2 regions of the Streptomyces sp. NPDC058796 genome follow, and region 1 is predicted to be linked to the other one. Evidence: riboswitches for the same ligand, from Rfam matches in the RefSeq annotation. Region 1 holds a riboswitch; the other holds the start of a gene.
What was found. A riboswitch is a leader RNA that binds a small molecule or an ion and turns the genes downstream of it on or off. The one in region 1 is predicted to bind glycine.
Positions count from the first base shown of each region.

Region 2: it holds a riboswitch for glycine, as region 1 does, so the genes downstream of both, gcvT (glycine cleavage system aminomethyltransferase GcvT) here and gcvP (aminomethyl-transferring glycine dehydrogenase) in region 1, are expected to answer to the same signal.

Region 1 is NZ_JBHYOP010000011.1:8,340-17,633, reverse strand. It holds gene modA (molybdate ABC transporter substrate-binding protein) at 69-893, shown strand; gene modB (molybdate ABC transporter permease subunit) at 890-1,699, shown strand; gene ACFW47_RS26115 (ABC transporter ATP-binding protein) at 1,741-2,835, shown strand; gene ACFW47_RS26110 (molybdopterin-binding protein) at 2,863-3,282, shown strand; gene gcvP (aminomethyl-transferring glycine dehydrogenase) at 3,351-6,236, opposite strand; glycine riboswitch at 6,414-6,509, opposite strand; gene ACFW47_RS26100 (PRC-barrel domain-containing protein) at 6,658-7,035, shown strand; gene ACFW47_RS26095 (DNA polymerase IV) at 7,068-8,645, opposite strand; gene ACFW47_RS26090 (MerR family transcriptional regulator) at 8,700-9,260, opposite strand.
Region 2 is NZ_JBHYOP010000012.1:475-9,768, forward strand. It holds gene glyA (serine hydroxymethyltransferase) at 1-913, opposite strand, end outside; gene gcvH (glycine cleavage system protein GcvH) at 929-1,306, opposite strand; gene gcvT (glycine cleavage system aminomethyltransferase GcvT) at 1,418-2,536, opposite strand; glycine riboswitch at 2,696-2,789, opposite strand; gene ACFW47_RS27580 (AAA family ATPase) at 2,969-3,637, shown strand; gene ACFW47_RS27585 (enhanced serine sensitivity protein SseB) at 3,717-4,526, shown strand; gene ACFW47_RS27590 (enhanced serine sensitivity protein SseB C-terminal domain-containing protein) at 4,676-5,473, shown strand; gene ACFW47_RS27595 (ABC transporter permease) at 5,789-6,796, shown strand; gene ACFW47_RS27600 (ABC transporter substrate-binding protein) at 6,867-8,666, shown strand; gene ACFW47_RS27605 (ABC transporter permease) at 8,773-9,294, shown strand, end outside.

The sequences.
Region 1 (9,294 bases):
CGTCGTGCGTCCGGCCACTCACCGGGCCCGCCGGTATCCCGCAGGAGGACGCAGAGGGAGTGGCCGTGATGACCCGTTCGGTGTGCAAGACCCGCCGCATCCGCCGGAGCCTGCGGGCGGGCGGTGCGGGCGCAGCCGTACTGCTGGCCCTCGGCGCCTGCTCGTCGTCCACCGGCTCGGACAAGGGGGCGGACTCGGCCGGTTCCTCCGCCGGCGTCTCCGGCCAGGTCACCGTCTTCGCGGCCGCCTCGCTCAAGGAGAGCTTCACGACGCTCGGCGAGAGGTTCGAGCGGCGGCACCCGGGTACCGAGGTCACCTTCAACTTCGGCGGCAGCGACGCCCTCGCGGCGGGCATCACCAGCGGCGCCCCGGCGGACGTCTTCGCCTCCGCCAGCCCGAAGACGATGGCCACCGTCGCCGACGCCGGGGCGACGGCCGGCGAGCCGTCCGCCTTCGTCCGCAACCAGTTGGAGATCGCCACCCTGCCGGGCAACCCGGAGGGGATCTCCACCCTGAAGGACCTCACCGCCTCCGGCCTCAAGGTCGTGCTGTGCGACAAGGCCGTGCCGTGCGGCGCCGCGGCGCAGAAGGCGCTGGAGGCAGGCGGCGTCGAGCTCACCCCGGCCTCCTACGAACAGGACGTCAAGGCGGCCCTGACGAAGGTCGAGCTGAAGGAGGCCGACGCGGCCGTCGTCTACCGCACCGATGTGAAGGCGGCCGGTGACAAGGTGACGGGCGTGGACTTCCCCGAGGCGGCCGAGGCCGTCAACGACTACCCGATCGCCGTCCTCAAGGACGCCCCCAACGCGGGCGCGGCGAAGGCCTTCGTCGAGCTGGTGCGGTCCGGGGAGGGGCAGCGGGTGCTGACGGACGCCGGGTTCCGCACGCCATGAGGAGGTCCGACGCCCACAAGGCCCGCACCCGAGCGGTGCCGCTACCCCTGCTGGTGCCCGCCCTGATCGGCCTGGCGTTCCTGCTGCTGCCGCTGATCGCCCTGCTGGTGAGGGCCCCGTGGAGCGGACTGCCCGGCCAGCTGGCCAGCCCGGAGGTGTGGCAGGCGCTGCGGCTGTCGCTGCTGTGCGCCACGTCGGCGACCCTGCTGAGCCTGGTCGTCGGCGTACCCCTGGCCTGGTTGCTGGCCCGCACGGAGTTTCCCGGCCGCGGCTTCGTGCGGGCGCTGGTGACGCTGCCGCTGGTGCTTCCTCCGGTGGTGGGCGGCGTGGCGCTCCTGCTGGCGTTCGGCCGCAACGGCGTCATCGGGCAGTGGCTCGACGCCTGGTTCGGGATCACGCTGCCCTTCACGACGACGGGCGTGATCCTCGCGGAGACGTTCGTGGCCATGCCCTTCCTCGTCATCAGCGTGGAGGGCACGCTGCGCGCCGCCGACCCGCGTTTCGAGGAGGCGGCCACGACCCTGGGCGCGTCCCGCTTCACCGCGTTCCGCCGGGTCACACTGCCGCTGATCGCCCCGGGCGTCGCGGCGGGCGCCGTCCTGGCGTGGGCGCGGGCGCTGGGCGAGTTCGGGGCGACGATCACCTTCGCGGGCAACTTCCCGGGCCGGACCCAGACCATGCCGCTCGCGGTGTACCTCGCCCTGCAGAACGACCCCGCGGCGGCGATCGCCCTCAGCCTGGTGCTGCTGGCCGTCTCCATCGCCGTACTGGCCGGTCTGCGGGACCGCTGGATGAGGGCGACATGACGGACCGGGCGAAGGCGTCCGGCGAGCCGGACGGGGACGACATGACCGACACCGGGGCACCGACCACCGCGCAGCCCACCGACGGCCACACCACCGGCGGCGGACTCGACGCCCGGCTCGTGGTGGACCGCGGCACGTTCCGCCTGGACGTCACACTGACCGCCGCCCCCGGCGACGTCATCGCGCTGCTCGGCCCCAACGGCGCCGGCAAGACCACCGCACTGCGCGCCCTCGCCGGCCTGGCCCCGCCGACCGACGGCCACCTGCGACTCGACGGCACCGCGCTGGACCGTACGCCGCCCGAGTCCCGGCCGGTCGGCGTGGTCTTCCAGGACTACCTCCTCTTCCCGCACCTGTCCGCGCTCGACAACGTCGCGTTCGGTCCGCGCTGCCGGGGGGCGAGCAAGGCACAGGCCCGGGCGCAGGCCGCCGCCTGGCTGGACCGGATGGGCCTGGCCGACCACGCGGGCGCCAAGCCGCGCCGCCTCTCCGGCGGCCAGGCCCAGCGCGTCGCCCTGGCCCGTGCCCTGGCCACCAACCCCCGGCTGCTCCTCCTGGACGAGCCGCTGGCGGCACTGGACGCCCGTACGCGACTGGAGGTGCGGGCCCAGCTCCGCCGGCATCTGGCCGAGTTCGAGGCGGTGGCCGTGCTGGTCACCCACGACCCGCTGGACGCCATGGTGCTGGCCGACCGGCTGGTCGTGGTCGAGCACGGCCGGGTCGTGCAGGAGGGCGGCCCCGCCGACATCGCCCGCCGGCCGCGGACGGACTACATCGCGCGGCTGGTCGGCCTGAACCTCTATCGCGGGCGGGCCGACGGCCACACGGTCCGGCTGGACGCCGGTCCGGCCATCACCACCACCGAGGACCTGACCGGTCCGGTCTTCGTGGCCTTCCCGCCGAGCGCCGTGACCCTGTACGGGGAACGCCCCGGCGGTTCCAGCGCCCGCAACCTGTGGCACTGCGAGGTCGTCGGCCTGGAGACGCACGGCGACCAGATCCGCGCGGACCTGACCGGCGAACTGCCGCTCGCCGCCGACCTCACCACGGTCGCCGCCGCCGAGCTCGGCCTCCATCCGGGCGCGCCGGTGTGGGCGACGGTCAAAGCGACGCAGACACACGCATACCCGGCATAGCGCCCGCACCGGGCTACGGTGCCCTCCATGAGCCTGAGCATCCGCAACCAGCTCCCCGGCACCGTCATCACCGTCACACCGGGCGAGGCCATGGCGACGGTCAGGGTCCGCCTCTCGGGCGGCCAGGTCATCACCGCGGCGATCACCCGGGACGCCGCCGACGACCTCGCGCCGGCCACCGGGACCGCCGTGCGCGTCCTCGTGAAGTCGACGGAGGTCTCGCTGGCCACCGGCCGCGTGGAGGACCTGTCCATCCGCAACCGGCTCCCGGGTACGGTCACCGCCCTCACCACCGGCCCGGCGATGGCCTCCGTCCGCGTCGCCGTCGAGGGCGCCGAACTGACCGCCGCGATCACCAGGGAGGCCGCCGAGGACCTCGGCCTCACCGTCGGCACCCCCGTCGTGGCGCTGGTCAAGTCGACGGAGGTGTCCTTGGCGACGGGGTGATGAGCACGCGACGACGAAGGCCCCGTCCGGTCCCCGGCGGGGGCCCGGACGGGGCCTTCGCCCCGGGCTCAGTCCTCGTACGCGTCCAGCGGCGGGCAGGAGCAGACCAGGTTCCGGTCACCGAAGGCCTGGTCGATGCGGCGCACCGGCGGCCAGTACTTGTCGGCGGCGGAGACCCCGGCCGGGAAGACGGCCTCCTCGCGCGAGTACGCGTGGTCCCAGTCACCGCCCAGCGCGCCCGCGGTGTGCGGGGCGCCCCGGAGCGGGTTGTCGTCCCCGGACCAGGCGCCGGAACCGACCTTCTCGATCTCCGCGCGGATGGCGATCATCGCCTCGCAGAAACGGTCCAGCTCGGCCAGGTCCTCGGACTCGGTCGGCTCGATCATCAGCGTGCCGGCCACCGGGAACGACATCGTCGGCGCGTGGAAGCCGTAGTCGATCAGCCGCTTGGCGACGTCGTCGACGCTGACGCCGGTCGCCTTGGTCAGCGGGCGCAGGTCGATGATGCACTCGTGCGCGACCAGCCCGGCCGGGCCGGTGTAGAGCACCGGGTAGTGGGGCTCCAGGCGCTTGGCGATGTAGTTGGCGGACAGCACGGCCACCTGCGTGGCGCGCTTGAGGCCCTCGCCGCCCATCAGCCGGACGTACGACCAGGAGATCGGCAGGATGCCGGCCGAGCCCCACGGTGCCGCCGAGATCGGGCCGACGCCCGTCTGCGGGCCGGCCGCGGGCTGCAGCGGGTGGTTGGGCAGGTACGGCGCCAGGTGGGACCGCACGGCCACCGGGCCCACGCCGGGACCGCCGCCGCCGTGCGGGATGCAGAAGGTCTTGTGCAGGTTCAGGTGCGAGACGTCGCCGCCGAAGTGGCCCGGCTTGGCGAGGCCGACCAGCGCGTTGAGGTTGGCGCCGTCCACGTAGACCTGGCCGCCGGCGTCGTGCACCCGGGCGCAGATGTCGGCGACGTGCTCCTCGAAGACGCCGTGCGTGGAGGGGTAGGTGATCATCAGCACGGCCAGCTCGTCGCGGTGCTTCTCGATCTTGGCGCGCAGGTCCTCGACGTCGATCTCGCCGTCCTCGGCGGTCTTGACGACGACGACCTTCATGCCGGCCATCACGGCGCTCGCGGCGTTGGTGCCGTGCGCGGAGGACGGGATGAGGCAGACGGTGCGCTGGTCGTCGCCGTTGGCCCGGTGGTAGCCGCGTACGGCGAGCAGACCCGCGAACTCGCCCTGCGACCCGGCGTTCGGCTGGAGGGAGACCTTGTCGTACCCGGTGACCTCGGCGAGCCGCTCCTCCAGCTCACGGATGAGCGTCAGGTAGCCCTGCGCCTGCTCGGCGGGCGCGAAGGGGTGCAGCGCTCCGAACTCGGACCAGGTGACCGGCTCCATCTCGGTGGTCGCGTTGAGCTTCATGGTGCAGGAGCCCAGCGGGATCATGCCCCGGTCCAGCGCGTAGTCGCGGTCGGCGAGGCGGCGCAGGTAGCGCAGCATCGCCGTCTCGGAGCGGTGCTGGTGGAAGACCGGGTGGGTCAGGAAGTCGTCGGTGCGCAGCAGCGCCTCGGGCAGCGTCTCCTCGGTCACCGCGTCCAGCGCTTCGATGTCGCCCTCGACACCGAAGGCGTTCCACACGCCGCCGACCTGGGCACGGGTGGTGGTCTCGTCGCAGGCGAACGACACGTGGTCGGCGTCGACGAGGCGCAGGTTGATGCCGTTCTCGCGGGCGGCGTGGACGATCGCGTCGGCTCGGCCGGGCACCCGCGCGGTGACCGTGTCGAAGTAGGAACCGTGCACGATCTCGACGCCGCCGGCCGCGAGGCCCGCGGCGGTGACCGAGGCGTACCGGTGGGTGCGGCGCGCGATGGCCCGCAGCCCCTCGGGGCCGTGGTAGACGGCGTACATGCCGGCCATGACGGCGAGCAGCACCTGCGCGGTGCAGATGTTGCTGGTGGCCTTCTCGCGGCGGATGTGCTGCTCGCGGGTCTGCAGGGCGAGGCGGTACGCCTTGTTGCCGTCCGCGTCCACCGAGACGCCCACCAGGCGGCCGGGCAGGCTGCGGGCGAACTTCTCGTGCACGGCCATGTATCCGGCGTGCGGCCCGCCGAAGCCCATCGGCACACCGAAGCGCTGGGTCGTGCCGACTGCGATGTCCGCGCCCAGCTCGCCGGGCGAGGTGAGCAGCGTGAGCGCGAGCAGGTCGGCCGCGACGGTGACGAGGGCGCCGAGCTCGTGTGCCTGGTCGATGACCGGCTTGATGTCGCGTACGGCCCCGGAGGCGCCCGGGTACTGGATCAGGACGCCGTTGATCTCCCGCTCGGCGACCTCGGCGGGGATGCCTTCGCTCAGGTCGGCGACGACGACCTCCACGCCGGTCGGCTCGGCGCGGGTCTGGATCACGGCGATGGTCTGCGGCAGCGCGTCCGCGTCGACCAGGAACAGGCCCTTCTTGTTCTTCCCCATGCGCCGGGACAGCGCCATCGCCTCGGCGGCGGCGGTGCCCTCGTCGAGCAGCGAGGCGCCGGAGGTGGGCAGACCGGTCAGCTCGGCGACCATCGTCTGGAAGTTCAGCAGGGCCTCCAGACGGCCCTGGGAGATCTCCGGCTGGTACGGCGTGTACGCGGTGTACCAGGCCGGGTTCTCCATGACGTTGCGCAGGATGACCGGCGGCGTGAAGGTCCCGTAGTAGCCGAGGCCGATCATGGAGTCGAGGACCTGGTTCCGGTCGGCCAGCGAGCGCAGCTCGGCCAGTACCTCGGCCTCGGAGCGTGCGCCGGGCAGGTCCAGCGCGTCGGCGTTCTTGATCACATCCGGCACCGCGGCGGCCGTCAGCTCGTCGAGCGAACCGTAACCGACCTGCGCGAGCATCTTGGCCCGGGCCTCGTGGTCGGGGCCGATGTGGCGCTGCTCGAACGGCAGTGCCTGTTCGAGTTCGGTGAGCGGGGTGCGATGGGCGGTCATTTGCGGAGGCCTCCTGGTCTGACGACCTTCGAGGGGCACCACGGCGCGGGTACCCGGACGGCCTCCCCCTCTGTCATCTCGACCTGAGAGCTTCACCGGGCGGCCCGAGGGCCCTGCCGGCTTTCACCGTCGGTGAGAGCGGAAGCCGTCGACACCCGCTCTGCTTTCCAGAGTGACCTCGTCCGTGCGGTACGTGAGCCTGAGAGATTCCGGGGAGGATTTGCTCCTTCGGCGCCTCCGGTGATGCCCGGAGGACTCTCCCGCACGGGGTCAGCAGCCGCTGTCAGGGTACCAGCGAGCCCGCCGCACGAACCTTCGAGTGGCCGACCGCCTCTATGTGCTCTTTCGTAGTACTACGGATGATTTCGGCGGCTGGCGGGTCGGCTGGTGCACGACCCCAGTACGACCACGTGGAGGGCCCGTGCGTACCGAGATAGACCCGCGCAACCTGATCGGCCGCAAGGCGTTCGACCGCAACGGCACCCGGATCGGCACCGTCGACGAGGTCTACCTCGACGACGCCACCGGCGTGCCCGAGTGGGCGGCCATACGCACCGGCCTGTTCAGCAGGGACGCCTTCGTGCCCCTGGAGCCGAGCGAGCTGGTGGACGGCACACTGCGCGTGCCCTTCGACCGGGCTCTGATCAAGGAAGCGCCCGACTTCGGCGTCGGCCGCCACCTCTCTCCGGAACAGGAACTGCAGCTCTACCACCACTACGGCCTCGACGTCGCCGCCCCTCCCCCGCCGCCCGACCACGACTTCGGCAAGCTGGCCGGCCAGGACAAGGAGGACGCCTGACGGACCGCCCCGCCGCCCGGCGACACCCACCGTCAGCCGGAGCCCACCGACCCGGCCCCGACCTCGGAACCCGGACCCCCCTCCACCCCGGCTCTTGGGGCCGTCTCCCCGTCGGCGCCCGGGCCCGCCCCCGCATCGGAGTTCGGGCCGGTCCGGGCGCCGGAACCCGGACAGGCCTCCGCGCCGGCCACCGGGCCGGTCTCCCCCTCGGAACCCCGGCCCCTCTCCGCACCGGCTTCCACCGGCCCCGGCCCGGCGCTGCCGGGTCTTCGCGCCGCCGGCGGGACCAGCGGCAGTGGATCCGCCGGTGCCAGATCCGGGTCGTCCGTCAGGAAGGTCCGCACCCGGCCCGTCCCCGAGTACGGCGTCTCGAAGCGCACCGTGACCCGCCCCAGTCCGCTGCCCTGCACCCAGCCGTGCCCGTACTCCGTGTGCCGCACGTCGTGACCCGCCGGCCACCGGCGCTCACCGGGCGCCGGACGGTGCTCCTCGGCGGGCTCGGCGTCGGGCTCCTCGGCGAGTTCTTCGGCCCGGTCTCCCGCCGCCTGCGCGAAGAGATCCTCCTGGGTGTAGTCGGCGAGGCCGCTCACGCCGACGCCCAGGAGCCGTACGCCGCCCGTGGTGTCCACCAGGTCCAGCAGCCGGGCCGCCGCCTCCCGCACCACCGCGGGGTCGTCCGTCGGCCCGCGCAGGGTCTCCGAGCGGGTCAGCGTGGAGAAGTCGTACCTGCGCACCTTGAGGACGATGGTCCGCCCGGACAGTCCGGAGCCGCGCAGCCGGCGCACACACCGGTCCGCCAGCCGCCGCACCTCCATGCCGACCCGCGTCCGGTCGTGGATGTCGACGTCGTAGGTGTCCTCGACCGACACCGACTTGGTCTCCCGCTCGGCCACCACGGGCCGCTCGTCACGTGCCAGGGCCATCGCGTACAGGGCGTGCCCGTGCGCCTTGCCCAGCAGCCGTACGAGTTCGTCCTCGCCCGCCTCGGCGAGCTCACCGACCGTGGCGATGCCGGCCCGCCGCAGGTGGTCGCCGGTCGCCGGTCCCACACCGGGCAGCGTCCGCACGGACATCGGCTCGAGCATGGCCCGCTCCGTGCCCGGCGGGATCAGGACCAGCCCGTCGGGCTTGGCCTCCTCCGAGGCGATCTTGGCGAGCATTTTGGAGGCGGCCAGCCCCACCGAGCCAGTGAGACCGGTGACGGTGCGGATGTCCGCACGGAGCCTCGCCCCCGCCAGCCGCGCGGAGTCCGCGTCCCAGGCGGCGCCGCCGGCCTCCAGGTCCACGAACGCCTCGTCCAGGCTCAGCGGCTCCACCAGCGGCGACAGCGCCCGAAGGAGCCGCATCACCTGCTCGCTGATCGTCCGGTACAGCTCGAAGCGGGGGACGAGGTACGCGGCGTTGGGGGCCAGGCGCCGGGCCTGCCCCATGGGCATCGCCGAGTGGACACCGAAGACCCGCGCCTCGTACGACGCGGTGGCCACCACTCCGCGCGGGCCCAGGCCTCCCACGACCACGGCCTTCCCGCGCAGACTCGGTTTGGACGCCTGCTCCACCGAGGCGAAGAAGGCATCCATGTCGAGATGCAGGATCGTGGGCGCGGCTCTCACATGTCCGATGGTGCCTCACACCACTGACAAAGCCCCGTCGGCGTGCGGCAGTGCTCAGACGGCCCGGTTGCGCCGCCGCGCCAGTTCGTCGGCGGGATTGTGCCCGATCAGGGTTTCGCCCGTGTCGATCCGCTCACCGTGCAGCTGGGAGAGCGCGCTCTCCACGTCCCGCCAGACCACGCCGACGGCGATGCCGAAGACGCCCTGGCCGCCCTGGAGCAATGCGTGGACCTCGTCGGGCGAGGTGCACTCGTGGACCGTGGCGCCGTCGCTCATCAGCGTCATCCGCTCCAGGTCACGGAAGCCGCGTTCCCTGAGGTGCTGGACGGCGGTGCGGATGTTCTGCAGGGAGACGCCGGTGTCGAGGAAGCGCTTGACGATCTTCAGTACGACCACGTCGCGGAAGCTGTACAGGCGCTGCGTCCCGGACCCGTGCGCCGGCCTCACGCTGGGCTCGACCAGGCCGGTGCGGGCCCAGTAGTCGAGCTGCCGGTAGGTGATACCGGCGGCCGCGCAGGCCGTCGGCCCGCGGTAGCCGATCTGCTCGGACGCCATGGACGCCGCCCCTCCGCTGCTCGGCACCGCAGCCGGTCGCTGTGGAGCCGGGTCGGCCACGCCGCCGTGCTGCGGGTAGCCCCCGCCCGCACGG
Region 2 (9,294 bases), on a different contig from region 1:
TCGCGTCGTCCCGCACCAGGCGCTCGGCGAGGATGCGGGCACCCTCCAGCGTACGGCCCTGGCGCTCCTTGAAGTCCTCGCTCGCGGCGACCTTGAAGGCGACGGCCTTCGCGGCCACCACGTGCTCCAGCGGGCCACCCTGCTGACCGGGGAAGACGGCGGAGTTGATCTTCTTGGCGAGCTCGGCAGTGGAGAGGATCACACCGCCGCGCGGGCCGCCCAGCGTCTTGTGTGTGGTGGTGGTCACGACGTGGGCGTGCGGGACCGGGTTCGGGTGCAGGCCCGCCGCGACCAGACCGGCGAAGTGCGCCATGTCGACCATCAGGTACGCGCCGACCTCGTCCGCGACCTTGCGGAACGCGGCGAAGTCCAGCTGCCTCGGGTACGCCGACCAGCCGGCCACGATCAGCTTCGGCTTGGTCTCCTTGGCGAGGCGCTCCACCTCGGCCATGTCGACCTGGCCGTCCTCGCCCACGTGGTAGGGGACGACGTTGTAGAGCTTGCCGGAGAAGTTGATCTTCATGCCGTGGGTCAGGTGCCCGCCGTGGGCGAGGTTCAGACCCATGATCGTGTCGCCCGGCTTGAGCAGCGCGAACATCGCCGCCGCGTTGGCCTGGGCGCCCGAGTGCGGCTGCACGTTGGCGTGCTCGGCGCCGAAGAGCGCCTTGACCCGGTCGATGGCGATCTGCTCGACCACGTCGACGTGCTCGCAGCCGCCGTAGTAGCGGCGGCCCGGGTAGCCCTCGGCGTACTTGTTGGTGAGGACCGAGCCCTGGGCCTCCATGACCGCGACCGGAGCGAAGTTCTCCGAGGCGATCATCTCCAGGGTGGACTGCTGGCGGTCCAGCTCGGCGTCGACGGCGGCGGCGACGTCGGGGTCGAGCTCGTGCAGGGGTGTGTTCAGAAGCGACATGCGGTCCGTGTCTCCTCAGCCGGCGGTGAAGGCGGTGTACTCGTCGGCCGAGAGCAGGTCGGCCGGCTCGTCGGTGACCCGCACCTTGAACAGCCAGCCGCCCTCGAAGGGCGCGGAGTTCACCAGCGACGGGTCGTTGACGACGTCCTCGTTGACCTCGGTGATCTCGCCGGAGACGGGGGAGTACAGGTCGGAGACCGACTTGGTGGACTCCAGTTCGCCGCAGGTCTCGCCCGCGGTCACCGAGTCGCCGACCTCGGGGAGCTGGACGAAGACGACGTCACCGAGCGCGTTGGCCGCGTGCTCCGTGATGCCGACCGTCGAGGCGCCGTCCTCGGCGGCCGACAGCCACTCGTGCTCCTTGCTGTAACGCAGCTGCTGGGGGTTGCTCATGGCCTGAATTCTCCTGTACGCGGGGGAGTGCTGATGAAGGGGGGGACTACGGAAACCGCTGGTGATCAGCGAGAACGTGCGCGGGACGGCGAAGGTCCCGCCGCCCAGTGTCTACTTCTGGCGCTTGTAGAACGGCAGCGCCACGACCTCGTACGGCTCGTGGCTGCCCCGGATGTCCACGCCGACACCCTCGGTGCCCGGCGCCGCGTGCGCGGGGTCGACGTACGCCATGGCGATCGGCTTGCCCAGCGTCGGGGACGGCGCGCCGGAGGTGACCTCGCCGACGACCTCGCCGCCGGCGACGACCTGGTACCCGGCGCGCGGGACCCGGCGGCCCTCGGCGACCAGGCCGACCAGGACGCGGGGCGGGTTCTGCTCGGCCCGGGAAGCGGCCTCGGTCAGCGCGGCGCGCCCCACGAAGTCGCCCTCCTTCTCGAACTTCACCACCCGGCCGAGCCCGGCGTCGAAGGGCGTCAGCTCGGTCGTCAGCTCGTGCCCGTACAGCGGCATGCCCGCCTCCAGGCGGAGCGTGTCCCGGCAGGACAGACCGCAGGGGACCAGCCCGGCGCCCTCGCCCGCCTTGGTCAGCGCCTGCCACAGCTCCACGGCGTGCTCGGGCTTCACGAACAGCTCGAAGCCGTCCTCGCCGGTGTAGCCGGTGCGCGCGATGAGCGCCGGGACGCCCGCGACGGTGCCGGGCAGCCCGGCGTAGTACTTCAGGCCGTCCAGGTCGGCGTCGGTGAGCGAGGCGAGGATGCCCGGGGACTCGGGCCCCTGCACCGCCAGCAGCGCGTACGCGTCCCGGTCGTCGCGCACCTCGGCGTCGAAGCCGGCGGCCCGCTCGGTCAGCGCGCCGAGCACCACCTGGGCGTTGGAGGCGTTGGCGACGACCATGTACTCGGTCTCGCCCAGCCGGTAGACGATCAGGTCGTCCAGGATGCCGCCGTCCTCGCGGCAGATCATGGTGTAGCGGGCGCGGCCCGGCTTCACGCTGCCGATGTTGCCGACCAGCGCGAAGTTCAGCAGGTCGGCGGCCTGGGGGCCGGTGACCGTGATCTCGCCCATGTGCGAGAGGTCGAAGAGCCCGGCCCGGGTACGCACCGCGACGTGCTCGTCGCGCTCGGAGCCGTAGCGCAGGGGCATGTCCCAGCCGGCGAAGTCGGTCATCGTCGCGCCCAGCGCGCGATGCGTGGCATCGAGCGCGGTACGGCGGAGTTCTGTGCTGCTCATCGGTCGGTCGTCTCCCAGGACAGGACGGCACGGGCGAGGTCGTTCCTCCCCATCTGTCATCGGAACCTGAGAGGTTCGCCACGACCACCGGAGTACGGCGATCAGGGCTTGCACCTTGGGTGGGGCCGCCGTCGGGGGCGGCCCGCTTTTCAGATGTGCCTCGCCCGCGCGGTAACGGTGCCTGAGAGATTCAAGGGAGGGACTTGCTCCTTCGGCGCCCCGGCGCGGCCGGGGACTCTCCCGCGCGGATTCAAACGGCCGGTATGCAGTTGGCGCCGCCATCATTGCACGCCCCGCCGATCCGTGGCAGACCGTGATCTGTAACCGGCCTGTGGCAGTAAGCGCACGAAAACGCGAGACCTGCGCATTACCTTCTCTTTACACTCGACGGGGATGGGAACTCGTGAACCGCCCCAGGGGAGGACGATCACGGTGAACAGGACCACGGCGTACGCCACCACCTCGGGTCTCGCGCTGCCCAAACAGCCCGTCGCCCCGGCCCCGGAGGCGTGCGCCGAACTGCCCGCACCCGTCGTCCGCGACCTGAGGGACCGCGGCGGCCGCAGCCCGCACGCCCTGCTCTTCGGACCCCGGGACCTGGTGGTGATCACCGGCCTGCCCGGCAGCGGCAAGTCCACGCTGATGGAGCGCACCGTACGCGGCCGGCGCATCGACTCCCAGGACACCCGCGACCGCTGGGACCGCCGCATGCCGCGCTTCCTGCCCTACGCCCTCTACCGCCCCCTCGTCCGCCTCGCCCACTACGCCGGACTGCGCGAGGCGCTGCGCTCCGGCGAGGGCGTCGTCGTGCACGACTGCGGCACCCAGTCCTGGGTGCGTGCCTGGCTGGCCCGCGAGGCCCGCCGCCGCGAGGGCACCCTGCACCTGCTGCTCCTCGACGTCGACGCCGACGAGGCGCTGGCCGGCCAGCGGGAGCGCGGCCGGGGCGTGTCGCGGTACGCGTTCCGGCGGCACCGGGCGGCCAACACCCGTCTGCTGCGCGCGGTGACCGAGGGCACCCTGCCCGCGGGCTGTACCTCGGCCGTCCTGCTGGACCGGGCCGCGGCCGACACCCTGCACCGGATCGCGTTCACCGGGTGACGCACCACAGGGCGGCGCACCCGAAAGGGTTAGCCTTTTCAGCCACAGCAGCGGTACCAGGCAGGCGGTAGGCGGACAGATGGACTTCCCGGCACAGGCGCACCCCCACCCGCACGGCGGATGGCCCGGCAACGAGCTGGAGGAGGTGCTGTCCGCCTCCCTCGGCGTCCCGTCGGCCGGCGGACGGATCGTGGAGGTGCTCGGCCGCAGCTTCCTGTGGATACCCCTGCCGAACGGCGGCGGCCCGCACAGCGGCCCCCTCGACCTGCCCTCGCTGGAGATCGACGGCCAGGCCTACGTCCCGGTGTTCAGCTCCGAGGAGCAGTTCCGCCAGGTCGCCGGCGCGCAGATGGCGTACACCATCGCCCCGGCCGTGGAGTTCGCCCGGGGCCTGCCCCCGCAGGTCGGCATCGCCGTCAACCCGGACGGCATGGTCGGCATCCCGCTGCCGCCGCCCGCCGTGGCCGAGCTGTGCCGGGCCGGCCGCACCCCGCTGGACGGGCCCGCGTCCGGCGGCCGGGTCCGTCTCTTCGAGCCGGACTGGCAGGACGACCCGGTGGACTTCCTGGCCGCCGCCTCCGCCGAGTTCGCCGCGACCGGCGTCGTCCGCACCGCCCGCCGCTGCATGGCCGCCATCGAGACCGCCGACCCGGTGGTCTTCGTGGGCGTCGAACTCACCCACTGGGAGGGCGACGCCCGCGCCCTCCCCCTGGACGCCCTCGGCCGGGCCCTCACCAAGGCCCCCTTGAAGACCCAGGTCAACCTGGTCCTCCTGGAGGCGGCCCAGGACCCGGTCTGCGACTGGATGCGGGCGAACGTTCTTCCCTTCTACAACCGCGACTTGTCATCACCGGGCAGGGAAACGCACCCCAGGGGCGCGGGGCTGTGACATATGCGGCTCCGCCGCGCGGGCGCGCCCAGCCACAACGCACCCGCACCCGCCAACGCACACGGCACCCCGAGCTCATAGGCGCCCCCCGCCCGGCGGAGCCTTAAGCTGGTTTCACAACCCGGGAACTTTTCGAAGGGGCGATACGCGTGAGCGCCAGCGGCACCACGACCGGACAGGTCGAGCACATGCTGCGCCAGGTGACCCCCGGGCGCTACGACGCCTACGAGGCCTTGCTCCGCGCGCTCGCCACCCCCACCTCCGGCCAGGTCTGGATGCTGCTCTGGCACGGCCAGGCCGGCTCCCCGGACGCCCAGTACGGGAACATGGAGGTCGACGGCTACGGGTACGCGCCCTGCGTCACCTCCGCCCAGGAACTGTCGGCCAGTGGCTGGAACCGGTCGTACGAGGTGGTCGACGGTCTGGAGGCGGCCCGCGCCCTCTACCCCGACCACTACGGCCTGTGGCTCAACCCGCACGCCCCCGGCGGCGGCGTCGGCATCCCCTGGCTCGACCTGCGCCGCATCGCCTCCGGCCTGGACCGCCAGCCCGCCGGCCCCCTGCGGCTGTCCGAACCCGCCATCGAGATCCCGCAGTTCTACGCCCTGCTCGCGCAGAACGCCCACCGCACACCCGCGGTCCGCGCGCTCCGCCGCGCCTGGGTGCAGCCGGCGCTCGGGGCGCCCTACCTCGCCATCGGTCTCGACGTGTACGACACCTCCCCGCCGGCCGTCGACGCGGTGCGCGCCATGATGCAGCAGTCGGTCGGCGCGGTCCCGGACGGGCTGCCCGTGTCGACCGTCGCGATGACCGACGCCCACGACCCGGTCGCCATGTGGCTGCGTGCCAACGCCCGCCCGTTCTACGACCGCGAGGCCCACGCGGCCGCCCCCGCACAGGCACCGGTGGGCGGGTACGGATACCCTCCGGCGCAGGGCCGGTACTGACCGCCCGGCGGCTCCTCCCGTCCGCGGTGGGCGGACATCTTCGCGCGTAGACGAGGACGTATGGCACCACTGTGCCGCCGATGCCCCAACTCGTCCGCGTCCGGCCCCCGTTACCCACTGTCCGGATAACGGAACACCTCGAACAGCATCACGGTTGCGCATCCATTCCCCGTCAAGTCTGGCTACAGATCGCCAAAGCGTTGAAGACTCCCGCACCAAGGGGTGGTTGTTCGCCCTTGTGTACGACGGACTGATCACGCCGCTACAGCGGCAAGTGCGGGCCGGCTACCGCCGGTTGAGAGGGGTCCCTGCCAGATGACGGCACCATTGCACGAGCCGACCGCGGAGGCGGCCCCGAGCGCGGCCGAGGAAGCGGCGGTTGCCGGCACCGAGGCCAAGGCGGTTCAGGGGCGTTCCCTCGGCCGCATCGCCTGGGAGCGCCTGAAGCGGGACAAGCTGGCCCTCGCGGGCGGCATCGTCGTGCTCTTCCTCATCGTCGTCGCGATCCTCGCGCCCCTGATCACCTCGCTCTACGGCCAGGACCCCAACGAGTTCCACGAGGACCTGATCGACCCGCTGTTCGGTACGCCCACCGGCTCCCTGGGGGGCATGAGCGGTGAGCACTGGCTGGGCGTCGAGCCGGTCAACGGCCGCGACATCTTCGCCCGCATCGTCCACGGCGCCCGGATCTCGCTGCTCGTCGGCTTCCTGTCCGCGATCGTGGCCGTGATCATCGGTACCGTCCTCGGCGTCCTGGCCGGCTTCTTCGGCGGCTGGGTCGACGCCCTCATCAGCCGGATCATGGACGGCCTGCTGGCCTTCCCGCAGCTGCTCTTCATCATCGCCCTGGTCTCGGTCATGCCGGACAGCATGCTCGGCCTCAGCGGCACCGGCGTCCGCCTGCTCATGATGATCCTGGTCATCGGCTTCTTCGGCTGGCCCTACATCGGCCGTGTGGTCCGCGGCCAGACCCTCTCCATGCGCGAGCGGGAGTACGTCGAGGCCGCCCGGTCCCTGGGCGCCGGACGCTTCTACATCCTGTTCAAGGAACTGCTGCCCAACCTGGTGGCGCCGATCATCGTCTACACGACGATGATGATCCCGACCAACATCCTCACCGAGGCCGCACTCAGCTTCCTGGGCGTGGGCGTCAAGCCGCCCACCTCGTCCTGGGGGCAGATGCTGTCGAGCGCGATCGACTACTACAAGTCGGATCCCATGTACATGGTGATCCCGGGTGTGGCGATCTTCATCACCGTTCTTGCCTTCAACCTCTTCGGTGACGGCGTACGCGACGCGCTGGACCCGAAGGGCTCCCGCTGACCTGCCGTTCCCCAAAGCGACCCGTGGCACCTGCACGGGGTCTCTCATCTAATCCGGAGGATCCGAGATCGTGACTACCCAACGCACCAAAGGGCGGCGCAAGCAGGCTTTGGCCGCTGCCGCAGTGGTCGCCGCGCTGCTGACCACGGCGGCGTGCGGCGGCGGAGGCGACGACAGCAACGGCGGCTCGAAGAACGGCGCGCCCGGCTTCGACGCGGCCAACAACAAGGTCGCCCAGGCCTCCGCGGCCAAGAAGGGCGGCACCCTGAAGTTCGCGAGCACGCAGGACGCCGACTCGTGGGACACCACGCGCGGCTACTACGGCTTCATGTGGAACTTCTCCCGCTACTACAGCCGCCAGCTCGTCACGAACAAGACCGAGCCGGGTTCGGCGGGCGCCGAGGTCACCCCCGACCTCGCCACCGGTCTCGCCAAGGTCTCCGACGACGGCAAGACGTACACGTACACCCTGCGTGACGGCGTCACCTGGGAGGACGGCAAGCCGATCACCTCCAAGGACGTCAAGTACGGCATCGAGCGCGTCTGGGCGCAGGACGTGCTGTCGGGCGGTCCGACGTACCTCAAGGAGGTGCTCGACCCCAAGGACGAGTACCCGGGTCCGTACAAGGACAAGTCCGCGGACAAGCTGGGTCTGAAGGCGATCGAGACGCCGGACGACAAGACCATCGTCTTCAAGCTGCCGAAGGCCAACTCGGACTTCGAGGAGATGCTGGCGCTGACCTCTGCGTCCCCGGTCCGCCAGGACAAGGACACCAAGTCCAAGTACGGCCTGCGCCCGTTCTCCTCGGGCCCGTACAAGTTCGAGTCCTACAACCCCGGCAAGGACCTCACCCTGGTCCGCAACACCGAGTGGAACCAGGAGTCGGACCCGGTCCGCAAGGCGTACCCGGACAAGATCACGATCAAGTTCTTCTCCAACGCCAACGACCTGGACGCCCGTCTCGTCGCGGGTGACTACGACCTGGACCTCGCCCAGACCGGTCTGTCCCCGCAGGGCCGCACCACCGCCCTGAAGGAGCACAAGGAGAACCTGGACAACCCGGTCTCCGGCTACATCCGCTACGCGACCTTCGCGACGAACGTGAAGCCGTTCGACAACATCCACTGCCGCAAGGCCATGATCTACGGCGCCGACCACGTCTCGCTGCAGACCGCGCGCGGCGGCCCGGTGGCCGGCGGTGACATCGGCACCAACATGCTGCCGCCGTCCGTCCCGGGTTCCGAGGGCCAGAAGTACGACCCGTACGAGATCGCCGGTGCCAACAAGAAGGGCAACGTCGAGAAGGCCAAGGAAGAGCTGAAGGCCTGCGGCCAGCCCAACGGCTTCAAGAGCAAGATCGCCGTCCGCAACAACAAGCCGGTCGAGGTTGCCACGGCCGAGTCGATGCAGGCGTCGCTGAAGAAGGTCGGCATCGACCTGGAGATCGAGCAGTACGACGGCTCGCAGTACGCCAGCGTCGTCGGCAGCCCCTCGAACGTGGCCAAGAAGGGCTACGGCGTCATCATCATGGGCTGGGGCCCGGACTTCCCGTCCGTCCAGGGCTACGGTCTGCCGCTGTGGCACAGCGACTACATCCTCGAGAGCGCCAACAACAACTTCGCGCTGATCAAGGACAAGGAGATCGACGGCCTGTTCGCCGACTACCTGACCGAGCTGGACGACGCCGGCAAGGCCAAGATCGCCACGGAGATCAACCACAAGGTGATGGAGGGCGCGTACTACCTGCCCTTCGTCTTCGAGAAGTTCATCAACTGGCGCTCGGACAACCTGGCGAACGTGTACACCACCGACGGCTACAGCGGTATGTACGACTTCGTCAACCTCGGTCTGAAGAACCCGAAGAAGTAACCGGCACACCCGCCGTACGGCACGAAAGGCAGGTGAAGGCCGGCGCGGCGTGACCGCGGGCCCGGGACGATCTCCCGGGCCCGCGGTCCGCGGCGGGCCGCACGCTGTGCTCGCTTACCTCATCAGGCGGCTGTTCGCCGCCGCAGTGATGCTGGTGGTCATCATCCTGGTGGTCTTCTGCATCTTCTTCCTCGTCCCCAAGTGGGCGGGCGTCGACATCGCCCTGAACTACGTGGGCAAGCAGGCCGGCCCCGACGCCGTCGAGGCCGTGCGGCAGAAGCTGAGCCTCGACGATCCGGTCGTCGTCCAGGCCTGGGAGTTCATCAAGGGCATCTTCGTGGGGCGCACCTACGCCTCCGGCGGCGACGTGACCAACTGCACCGCGCCGTGCTTCGGGTACTCCTTCAAGACCGAGCAGGCCGTCTGGCCGGTGCTGACCGAGCGTTTCCCGGTGACCCTGGCCCTCGCTCTCGGTGCCGCCGTGCTCTGGCTGATCTTCGGCCTCGCCGCCGGTGTGCTCTCCGCGCTCAAGCGGGGCACCCTGTGGGACCGCGGCGCGATGATCGTCGCGCTCGCGGGCGTCTCCCTCCCCATCTACTTCACCGGTCTGCTCAGCCTGGCGATCTTC